DNA from 2 places in the Vibrio sp. genome. Region 2 is predicted to be linked to the other one. Evidence: predicted binding sites of a transcription regulator. Region 2 holds the regulator's gene; the other holds the start of a gene.
The links. The regulator CRP, encoded in region 2, controls carbon source genes, mostly activating them, when cyclic AMP is high. The targets are predictions, from matches to a motif close to TGTGANNNNNNTCACA.

Region 1: deoD (purine-nucleoside phosphorylase) is a predicted target of CRP. The motif match lies at 2,796-2,811, and genes of this name have one in related genera.

Annotation. Positions count from the first base shown of each region.
Region 1 covers NZ_CFHWOM010000001.1:294,001-300,024, forward strand. Annotated here, with positions in the region: gene AC4MRV_RS01400 (hypothetical protein) at 1-325, opposite strand, end outside; gene AC4MRV_RS01405 (transposase) at 452-1,921, opposite strand; gene deoD (purine-nucleoside phosphorylase) at 1,981-2,691, opposite strand; gene AC4MRV_RS01415 (YbgA family protein) at 3,038-3,988, shown strand; gene AC4MRV_RS01420 (MerR family transcriptional regulator) at 3,978-4,778, shown strand; gene phrB (deoxyribodipyrimidine photo-lyase) at 4,775-6,024, shown strand, end outside.
Region 2 covers NZ_CFHWOM010000017.1:54,295-60,318, reverse strand. Annotated here, with positions in the region: gene AC4MRV_RS11510 (ABC transporter ATP-binding protein) at 1-148, shown strand, start outside; gene AC4MRV_RS11505 (TIGR02444 family protein) at 145-624, shown strand; gene AC4MRV_RS11500 (hydrolase) at 634-1,611, shown strand; gene AC4MRV_RS11495 (YheU family protein) at 1,650-1,862, shown strand; gene AC4MRV_RS11490 (phosphoribulokinase) at 1,945-2,814, shown strand; gene crp (cAMP-activated global transcriptional regulator CRP) at 3,056-3,688, shown strand; gene AC4MRV_RS11480 (DUF1338 domain-containing protein) at 3,777-4,568, opposite strand; gene astD (succinylglutamate-semialdehyde dehydrogenase) at 4,750-6,024, opposite strand, start outside.

The DNA of each region.
Region 1 (6,024 bases), on a different contig from region 2:
ACTGCTGTGCGGAGTAGTATTTCGCTTGTCCCCAATAGTGGAGAGCATGAATATGGAGAATTTCAGGGAGAAGGTCATCGGTGTCTAAGGCGCTCAGTTTGCTCTGGGCTTCCTTGATATATTTAAGCCCCTTGCGGTAGTCCATGGTATTCCACGCGCAGCGAGACATGATTACCAAGCATTGAATTTCACCTTCAGGATAGAGTATTTGAGCAGAACGAAAGGCGCACTGCTCCGCGATAGCTCTCACTTTATCAGGTTCGGATTCAATCCGAGCCTTTAGTTGATCTATCTCTATCTCTAATAGTCTTTGGCTTTTATCCAATGAATCAATCCCTTACCGCGTGTAGATATATAACCTTGCTAACATTATAAGAATAGCAGGTTACTTAACTCTACTAAAAGTACTAAAACTCAGGCGGTTTAACGGGGCTCGTCACATTACTGACAATTATGAAAGCAACTCTCTTAATGTCAGTGGTGATTGGGTTAACTCGAGGTTTTGCGCCGCCGTATTCCCACATTTATCTTGGTAGCACAAATTGTGCCATGCTCGGAAGATATCTAACATGGGTAATAGGCCACCGGGGCGAAGTTTTCGACGAGGTTCATTAATAAAGCTTTCAAACAATGTTTGAAAACGCTGCTGATAGAATTCCGTCTTCTTAATCGAAGCCTTGTGCAGCCAATGCTCAGGCTGATTGTGTTCACCCGCTAGGTAGCAAATACCTTTGGAATGTTGAGCGACAGTGCTTATGGCCCAGCGATCTCGCCACCATCCCATATGCACAATATCAATCTTGTTGATTTCATTGTCAGTATGCCAACCTTTATCTTCCTCAACATACATTAAGTCGATATTTTGGCGCTTAATACGCGGTAAACATACGCTAAGTGCCGCAGAGCGTAGTACGGGATCTTGAGGTAGATAGATGGATACCTGGCTCTCCTCCTGACACATATCGAGCACGTGAAGAAAATGCGCATAAGAGGTATAAGGTGGTCGAATTAACGCCCCTTTGGACGGGTAATTAAACACTGAAAGGTTGCCCATGGGATCTTCAACGTTGCCGCGTGCCAATATGGTTTGATATTGCTGATCAATCCTCTCTTTCAAAACAGGTGAAGGAGGCGGAACAGGCATGTTCGCTTCTGAAGAGTGTTCTCTTGAAACAAACCGAGAGGGTGTCGAATACGGATCATGATCTAGGCCACCAATAGGCTCTTCATTAGCCGAATAGTTAACGTGCTGACAAAGGATGTAGCCACTTTGGGCTTCCCCTGTCGCCATCCACAGTACCCCATTATTGCTTTTAGGCTGCAGTGAAACGTAGTGGGAGGCAAACTCGTATTTTTGCGCGTGGTTTACCCAGCGTGCATCGAACATCGCGAGCTTGCGACGGCATCGGCTCGCAATATGATCGAGATGATCATAAAACGTCTTTGGATTGATCTCTAGCTTGCGGCAGATTTCTCTCACCGAATAACCCATAAAGAGCAAGCCAAGTAGGTTTTCTTGGAATTGGAGTTTCTTGTTTGCGCCTGACCATTTGTCGACAAATGTGGTTTGGCAATTTTTACAGCGGTAGCGTTGGCGATCGCCACTATAACCGAAGGCGTGGTAGAGGTGTTTATGAGTGTGTACTGATAGCCCAAAATTTTCGCAGTCGTCGTTACGACACGCAGGGAGACCATCACTATGAAGGTGCCTTAACCGATGAAGCTCATTAAGAACTTCTTGGTTATTAAGTAAGGGGGGGAAAGCACCGCACTCCCGACAAACCATCGCAGGTCGTTTAGGGTTCGCATGCTGCACAACGTAACGATGTGCATCACTCAATCCAAAGTTGTCACACGCCAATGTTTTACAAAAGTTGAGCTGTAAACCGTCTGCTTCCTGTGGCAGTTTGCCAGTAGTCACTATCTCCCCCTCGGGATTATTCGGGCCACCAAGCTAAGCCTGGTGGCAAAAGGAATAAATTAAATGTTAATTGCAGTTTCTAGAGCAACTTTCATCATGTCGTTGAATGACTTTTGACGCTCTTCTGAACTTAGTTTCTCACCACGGATGATGTGGTCAGATACTGTTAGAATTGTTAGTGCTTTAGCACCTAGGTCTGCAGCAACACCGTAGATACCAGCTGCTTCCATATCTACACCAAGGATGCCTAGTTTTTCCATCTTCTCAAAGATGTCAGCTTCAGGAGTGTAGAAAAGGTCTGCAGAGAATACGTTACCAACTTTTACTGGTACTTCTTGAGCACGAGCTTGATTTACCGCTTCTTCTAGAAGGCCGTAATCAGCGATTGCAGCGAAGTCGTGGTTATTGAAACGGATACGGTTAACTTTAGAGTCAGTAGATGCGCCCATACCGATAACAACGTCCATTAGGTTTACGTCGTCACGTACCGCACCACAGCTACCTACACGAATAACATTTTTTACGCCGTACTCAGCGATAAGTTCGTGAACGTAGATACAGCATGATGGGATACCCATACCGTGGCCCATTACTGATACTTTTTTGCCTTTGTAAGTACCTGTAAAACCGAACATGTTACGTACGTCACATACTTGCTTTACATCTTCTAGGAATGTTTCTGCGATGTATTTAGCGCGTAGTGGGTCACCCGGCATAAGTACTGTTTCTGCAAAATCACCTGGTTGAGCGTTAATGTGTGGGGTTGCCATAGTTGATACTCCAAGTTTATTAGTCAATCAGTTTCCTGATTACCAATTTTGTTGATTCTGTTTAATCTGTTGAGGCAATACTAGCTAGATAAGCTAATGGTCCATGAGAAGTATGTCACAAAAGTCGGGTGTTGCACGGTAAATTTGGTGATTGATAACTTTTTCTGTTGAAATTGGTAATGCAATCGATTCGGAAAAACGATTGCTTATTTTTAGCTGATCCAAAAGCGTAAACGATCCGTACCAAAGCTATATTGTACAAAAAAATATTTTGTACAGCATGCGAGAGTCATGCTAAAACTTATACAAGAAATTAATTTGTACACCTTAAGGTGAGGGAATTAAAATGGCAGCTTCAATAAATATTGGTATCAGTTCGTGTTTACTTGGCGAGAAAGTTCGTTTTGATACTGGACATAAAATCAGCAACTTTGTGACGAAAGAGTTATCTCCGTATTTTAACTTTGTCTCCGTCTGTCCTGAAGTCGGAATGGGAATGCCTGTGCCAAGGCCGACCATTCGTCTTATGTCCAATGAAGAGCGCATAGAACTCGTAGAGACAAAAAACAATGAGATTAAACATACTGAGGCAATGTTGAGTTATTCGCGAACTAGAGTTGAGCAGCTTGGCAGCGAGCAGCTTTGCGGTTATATAGTTTGCGCTAAGTCGCCAACGTGTGGCATGGAACGAGTCAAAGTGTATAAAAAGGCAGGTGCGGAGAACGTCGGGGTAGGGTTGTATACGGCGGAGTTGATGAAGCAAATGCCTTGGTTGCCTATTGAGGAAGACGGACGCCTGAATGATCCCGTTCTTAAAGAAAACTTCATCACACGCGTTTTTACCCTGCATGATTTCTACGAATCGATTGGACCAACTCCAACACGTGGCGCATTGGTCAAGTTCCATTCCAGATACAAGTTGACTTTAATGGCTCACAATCCAATGGCATATAAAGATTTGGGACGTCTGGTGGCAGATATTGCAAACTACGATATTGATGACTTCTATTTCAAATACCGCCTTGAGTTGATGCAAGCGCTCGCGAGTCGTGCTAGCAGAAAGAACAACACTAACGTGCTAATGCATTTACAAGGTTATTTTAAACGAGATCTCGATAAAGCGAGTAAATCTGAGTTACGTCAGGTGATTGACGATTACCGTGTGGGTTTACTTCCTTTACTCGCCCCTCTCACTCTTATTAAACACTATCTGACTCATCATCCAGATGAGTATTTGCTGAATCAGAAATTTTTGAACCCTTATCCTCAGGAGTTACGTTTACGTTATGGATTGTGAGAAGAAGCTTTACGCGATCAGAGAAGTATCAGAGATAACAGGTGTGAAGCCCGTAACACTTAGGGCTTGGCAGCGTCGTTACAATCTTATTCAGCCTATTCGTACTAGCAAAGGTCATCGGTTGTATAGTGACGAAGACATCGCATTAATCCAAGCGGTACAGATGTGGCTGAGCAAAGGCGTCTCTATTGGCAAAGTTAAGAGTCTGATTGAACGTCAGGTTTCATCAGACGAAATGCCGACAGATGAGGCAACCGCGTTGGACGAAGTCGATGCGGTAATCGCTGCGTTGTCGAGCTTACACGTTACGAAAACGGAGTCTATCATCCATCAAGTAGTAAAAGAGTATCCGCTGGATACAGTGATTAGACAATTTATCCAGCCGACTACTGTCTCTTTAAGCGCGGTCAAAAAAGCTCTTCGAGTTTCTCAACTATCATTATTCAACGGCCTATTAACCAGCAAGTTAGAGAGCGTTGTTGAAGCAGAGAACAAAGCATCTCAACTAGGAAAGTGTCTGTTAATCAATCTAGGAAGTCGTGATCTACAAAGCCGAGTTTGGTCCGCTGAGTTATCAGAGCAAGGCTGGAATATGACGATTTTAGACGACATTGAAGAGGTGTCTGGACTCGGTAGTTATCCTCTTGCAGAGGCCTACAAACAGATTGCGCTCTTTAGCGTGCGTCCTCTTACATCACAACAACTTAAAGGTTTAGTTGGTTTCCGTGAGCAATGTGAATTACCTATTGTTTATTCTGAGCTTCTTCAACAAACGGAAGGTGGGGTATGAAGCTAGTCTGGCTTCGGCGCGATCTCCGTTCTATCGACAACACTGCGTTGATTGAGGCGCTTAACTCAGAAGAGCGTGTCGTGGCTGCCTACATAGCCACTCCCGAGACATGGGCTGAGCACAATCTAGCTCCGATTCAAGCTGATTTGATCTATCGACGCTTATTCGAGCTTCGAGTTCAATTACAGAAATTAAATGTACCTTTGCTCTACGCAGAGGTAGGTACATTTGAGCAATCTATCGCGCAACTGCAGGAGTGGTCGTCGCGTTATGGTGTCGCTGGTATCTGTTGGAATAAGGAGTACGAAATTAATGAATCGAGGCGTGATAAAGCCGTTAAGCGAGAGTTATCTCAAAACGGAATAGATTGTACTTCGTTTGACGATAAGTGCCTTCTTGCACCAGGAGCGGTATTAAATAAGCAGAATGAATACTTCAAGGTCTTTACGCCGTTTAAGAGAGCGTACCTAAGCAAACTCTCTACTACTCATTGGCAAGTCAGTAAACCGAGTGCATGCGTCTCTGCCGATAATTTTGATGATTTTGAAAAAGATCTGCTTCAAGAGTCGTCCTCTTTTTCTTATCCCAGGGTGTCGAGTTCCTTATATGACATCGATGACGAATCAATCCTCGCCAAATTGAGGCTGTTTGAGCGTGATGATATGGATGATTACAAGAAGCAACGAGATTTTCCCTCGCAAGATGGAACAAGTGGTTTATCTCCTTACTTAGCGATTGGGGCTCTTTCTGTTCGTCAATGTTTCGCTCGATTAGCTTTTCAACAAGCTTTGCCGCTTTCTGAAGGACGAGAAACTTGGCAGAGCGAACTGATTTGGCGAGAGTTCTACCAACACCTTCTTCATTTCGAGCCAAAACTGAGTTGCGGTGAAAGCTTTTCTGAGTGGGGCAGTTACTTAATTTGGTCTAACGAAACAAAATATATCGAAGCATGGAAAAATGGTCTTACCGGGTATCCGATAGTTGATGCCGCAATGAGGCAACTTAACCAAACAGGCTGGTTGCACAATCGACTAAGAATGATCGTAGCCAGTTTCTTGGTAAAAGATTTACTCGTCGATTGGCGGATCGGCGAGGCATATTTTATGAACCACTTGGTTGACGGCGATTACGCAGCAAATAATGGTGGATGGCAATGGTGCGCGTCAACGGGATGCGATGGGCAGCCTTACTTCCGCATTTTTAATCCTATTACTCAGGGGGAGAAGTTTGACCCTACAGGAGTTTT
Region 2 (6,024 bases):
ACTTTATGAAGCCGAAAATAAAGCTAAACTTAATCAAGTACTAGCCATTCAAGCCAATAGTAAAGCTGAGCTTGAAGATGTCGAAATGGAATGGATGGCTCTCCAAGAAGAGCTAGAACAGATGGAGCAGGAGTTCAATAGCCAATGAGTTCAGAGCACGCCGAGATTTCTTTAACACTAGAGCGCTTATGGCAATTTAGCTTGCAGTACTACAGTGTGCGAGAGGTGAAAGATGCGTGCTTGAACCTGCAAAATCAGTTTAAAGGCAATGTAAACTTGCTGCTCCTGCTCAAGTGGCTCGATGAGCAGCAAGTTTGTTTTGGCGAACAAGACTGGCACCGTGTTGAGGAGTGTCTAGGGCGCTCTGAAGCCCTACTTCTCAATTACCGTGAGCTAAGGCGAAAACTGAAAAGCCAAGTACCAGATACCTTATACCGCGAATCTCTCCAATTCGAACTGCAACTCGAAAAGCAACAACAGTCTGATCTGGTTGACTGCATTAACAGTATTGATCTCGAAAAGAATCACGCAGAGCCACTTACTTTACGTTATTGCCGCCAACTTGGAGGTGAGCGACTCTACTCAGCCTTTGCAGAACCCATTGACAATATCGCTAACCTATAGAGAGCCGCTATGACTCAGTTTGTCGCCGCCAAAGGCTTAACCAATCCACACCTTCAGACTCTTGCGCCACGCTTTATACGCAAAAAAGCAATGTTCGAGCCTATTTGGCAAACACTGGATACACCAGATGGTGACTTTCTTGATATCGCTTGGGGTGAAGACACGCAAACGACCGCAGCAACATACAAACCGATTTTTGTCCTGTTCCATGGTTTAGAAGGCTGCTTTTATAGCCCGTATGCCAATGGCCTAATGGATGCCTTCAATAAGCAAGGTTGGCTTTCTGTCATGATGCACTTTCGTGGTTGCAGCGGTAAGCCAAATAAGTTGGCGCGAGCTTATCACTCAGGTGAAGTTGAAGATGCACGTTTCTTCTTGGAATTCCTGAATAATCTGTTCCCAAATCAAAAAAAAGTCGCCGTGGGTATCTCGCTAGGCGGTAATATGCTGGCGAATTACTTAGCCAAGTACAATCATGACCCATTAGTCGATGCTGCTACAATTGTCTCTGCCCCTCTCGACCTTTCTGCCTGCTCAGAGCGTATCGAAAAAGGCTTTTCGAAACTGTACAAAAACTATCTACTTTCATCCCTTAAGAAAAGTGCGTTGCAGAAACATCATTTGCTCAAGGGTGAACTTGGCCTTAGCTACCAGTGTATTAAGCGTGTGACTCGCCTATATGAGTTTGATGATTTGATTACCGCGCCCCTGCATGGATTTCAAGATGCTGAAGATTACTACCAACGCTGCTCTGGTATCCATCGTCTTAAAGAGATCAAAATCCCAACTCAGATCATTCACGCAAAAGATGACCCATTCATGACCGATGCGGTGATCCCTAAATTTATTCTGCCAGATAACATCGATTATCGATTGTTTGAGCAAGGTGGTCATGTCGGCTTTGTGAGCGGAAGTGCCATCAAACCGAAATTCTGGCTCGAAGAAGCCCTCCCTGCCTACTATGAAAGTCTCACCGATCCGGCATAATAGCGGCCCCAAAACGAACATAAAATCACGAGGTATTTATGATTGTTCCATGGCAACAAATTGATCCAGAGACACTAGATAACTTAATTCGAGAATTTGTCCTTCGAGAAGGGACCGATTACGGCACAATTGAAGTATCACTGCAAAGCAAGATAGACCAAATTAAGAAACAACTTGAGTCAGGCGATGCTGTCGTGGTTTTCTCTGAATTACATGAAACCGTCGACATTCAACTCAAAAACAAGTTTTAGAGAACTGCATACAATGACGGTTTGCTAAAGCGTGTTATAGTGAACTCCGATTACAGGAACGTATTCATAGACAAGGTTTGTCATGTCAGCAAAACACCCAATAATTGCCGTTACCGGTTCTTCTGGTGCCGGAACTACAACCACTTCAGAAGCTTTCCGCAAGATGTTCAATATGATGAACGTCAAGCCCGCTTGGGTAGAAGGCGACAGCTTCCATCGATTCACTCGCCCGGAAATGGACGTCGAAATCCGTAAAGCGCGCGAACAAGGTCGCCATATCAGTTATTTTGGCCCGCAAGCGAATGACTTCCCTGCATTGGCTGAGTTTTTTCGCAAATATGGCCACGAAGGCACCGGCCAGGTACGTCGCTATCTGCACACCTTTGACGAGGCAGTACCTTATAACCAGATGCCGGGCACTTTCACACCATGGCAAGACCTACCGGAAAATTCCGATGTAATGTTCTATGAAGGCCTGCATGGTGGTGTCGTCGATGGTGACGTCAATGTCGCTCAACATGTCGATTTTCTGATTGGCATGGTGCCGATTGTTAACTTAGAGTGGATACAGAAATTCGTCCGTGACACCCGTGATCGAGGCCACTCTCGCGAAGCGGTTATGGACTCGATTGTTCGTTCGATGGACGACTATCTCAATTACATCACCCCGCAGTTCTCACGAACACACATCAACTTTCAGCGCGTACCAACAGTAGATACATCGAACCCACTTAATGCTAAAGGTATCCCAAGTCTAGATGAAAGCTTTGTGGTAATTCGTTTACGCGGAATTAAGAATGTCGATTTCCCATATCTATTGGCTATGATTGATGGCTCATTTATGTCGCGCCATAACACTTTAGTGGTGCCTGGCGGCAAGATGAGTTTTGCGATGGAATTGATCGTTCGACCAATCCTACAACAGCTGATCGAAACGGGAAAAATTGGCTAGAACTCACGGCTAGAACACGATTACTTTTCATACCGTGATCATGTGCACAGTTTTGCGTAGTAAAACCCAAGTAGTACCCGATTAAAATCAAGAAATCGTTTTCGAAAAAGGATACTATTTGTAACCGAAACACAAGTTGGCTTGCAGCATTTGTAAAGTGCTCTTATCCTAGTAGGCCTATTTAAGGCTTTGCTAAAACATGGAAAGCGGCAAGCGTACCCTGCAGAGGAAGTGAGATATTATGGTTCTAGGTAAACCTCAAACCGACCCAACATTAGAGTGGTTCCTTTCACACTGTCATATTCATAAGTACCCTTCAAAAAGCACGCTAATTCACGCGGGCGAGAAAGCTGAGACTTTGTACTACATCGTAAAAGGTTCAGTAGCGGTTCTTATTAAAGACGAAGAAGGTAAGGAAATGATCCTTTCTTACCTAAACCAAGGTGACTTTATCGGTGAGCTTGGTCTATTCGAAGAAGACCAAGAGCGTACCGCATGGGTTCGTGCTAAATCTCCTTGTGAAGTTGCAGAAATTTCGTTCAAGAAATTCCGTCAGCTAATTCAAGTAAACCCAGATATCCTTATGCGTCTTTCAGCGCAAATGGCAAGCCGCCTACAGGTGACTAGCCAAAAAGTGGGTGACCTTGCGTTCCTAGACGTAACTGGCCGTATTGCTCAAACGCTACTTAACCTAGCGAAGCAACCAGATGCGATGACTCACCCAGACGGCATGCAAATCAAGATCACTCGTCAAGAAATCGGTCAAATTGTTGGCTGTTCTCGTGAGACTGTAGGTCGTATCTTGAAGATGCTAGAAGAGCAGAACCTAATCTCTGCTCACGGTAAGACCATCGTTGTTTACGGTACTCGTTAATCTCGATTAACTGCTAAATTTTAAAAGCCACCCATTGGGTGGCTTTTTTGTTCTTGGGGTCTACCAAATAGATAATCGATTCTCTCGCTTATCCATTGGTACTTTCGAAGATTTTATCTGCAGATGCTGCCACGAACCCAGGGTAAAGCTCTCCATTACTCATTGGGTAACGTTTAGCAAACTCATAGAAGCCACCTGGAATAACTTCACTCCCTTCAGTAAAGGTAACTGCGACTTTATCTGCCATGGTTGATGATTGCTCCAGCAGTACATCTGGAGAACCTTTCACTTCACCACCAAACTCATTAATGGTAAAACCAGCATCACGTAGGTGGTTATTCACACCAACCACTTCATCAAACGCACTTAACTGGTTCACGCTCACGGTAAAGTGGTTTGCACCATAACCATGGGCAGCTAGCCAAGAGGCGTACTCACTCTCTTTTGCCAGCGATTGGAAATCAGCATAGCTAAGATCCCACAAACGTCCTCCATACAAGAATTCTGGGCTTTGCAATTGAGAAGCATCGACCTGCTCAACCAATTTAGCCACAATTGCCTGCAACTCAGCTGAACACTCTTCTACCTTCAACTCACTAATGAATACTTTCGGTTGAGTTGGGTCTGGGTGCTCAAAGTGCTTAGCGACCAACTTTTTGCTCTCAAACACATAGTCGCCACAAGGTGTGTAACCTGCGTCAAGGAATGGTTGAGCTAACGTGGCAATGCCTAACGGCTCTACATTAAAGGTGCGCAAAGCAATATGGTCGTTGATCAGAGCTTCATCTTCTTGCAGGAGGTGATGCACTTTTTCAGCAGAGGGACATAAGCGTTGAATATAGTCATTCCATAACGGTCGGAATAAAACATCTGGCGTCATAACGCCTCCTTGTATAGGGTTTGTTTACGTTAAAGAGAGCTTATTAGTATTATTTTTAGATATAAAAGAGGCCATCTAACCAAATGTGTCCAGAAAATCTGATTAGATAGCCTTCAACCTGTGACGTTTAAAGTGCCTTCCGGCTCGGGAAGGCAAGAAGGGAATTCCCTAATTTATCTCGTTATAGCTCTACCCCAGGGCTAAGCGTAGCAGGTAGTAACGTTTCACCGCCTTCCATCGAAGCCATAGGATAAGCACAATAATCTGCTGCATAGTATGCGCTTGGGCGTAAATTACCCGACGCACCAGGACCACCAAATGGCGCATCTCCGCTCGCTCCGGTTAGCTGACGGTTACGGTTTACGATACCTGCTCGAATATGGTCAACAAAGTATTCCCACTCGCTGTCATCGGTAGACACCAGGCCAGCCGATAAGCCAAAGCGTGTGTCATTCGCCAGTTCGACCGCTTTTTCCAAACCTTGGTAACGAACAACTTGCAGTAGTGGGCCAAAGTACTCTTCATCTGGTAGCTCAGCAATCGCTGTTACGTCGATGATGCCAGGAGTAACAAACGCCGCTTCACCTGCTTTCGCTTCGATTAGACTCTCACCGCCAAGCTTTTGTAGGTTCGCTTGAGCTGCAAGAATGAAGTCAGCGGCTGCTTTTGAAATTTGAGGCCCCATAAATGGAGCGGGTTCTGCAAAAGGCTGATCGACACGGATCTTGTTGGTCGCTTCTACCAGTTTGCTCACTAGCAAATCACCTTTCTCACCTTCAGGTACATACAGGCGACGTGCACAGGTACAGCGTTGACCGGCACTGATAAACGCAGACTGAATAATAGTATAAACCGTCGCATCTAGGTCACCATAGCTCTCAGAGATAACCATAGGGTTGTTACCGCCCATCTCTAAAGCCAGCATCTTACCTGGCTGACCAGCAAACTGTTTATGCAGGATATGGCCTGTGTTTGCACTACCAGTAAATAACACGCCATCAAGACCTTTCGAATCAGCGAGCGCTATCCCCGTCTCTTTGGCACCTTGAACTAGGTTAATCACACCTTTTGGTAACCCTACTTGATCCCACAGTTTCATCGCAAACTCACCCGTTAGTGGCGTTTGCTCTGAAGGCTTAAATACCACTGTGTTACCTGCTAATAGTGCTGGCACGATGTGACCATTTGGCAAATGACCAGGGAAGTTATACGGCCCGAAGACTGCCATCACGCCTAGTGGGCGATGGCGTAAAACAATTTGGTTACCCGCGGCTTCGCGCTGCGCTTCACCCGTACGATCATGGTAAGCACGAATAGAGATAGCAATTTTACCGGCCATTGCTGCCGCTTCGGTACGTGTTTCCCAGATTGGCTTACCCGTTTCTTTGGCAATGATTTCCGCAATCTGCTCGCTGTTCTCTTTCACTTTATCTGCAAAGGCTAAAACAATCGCCTC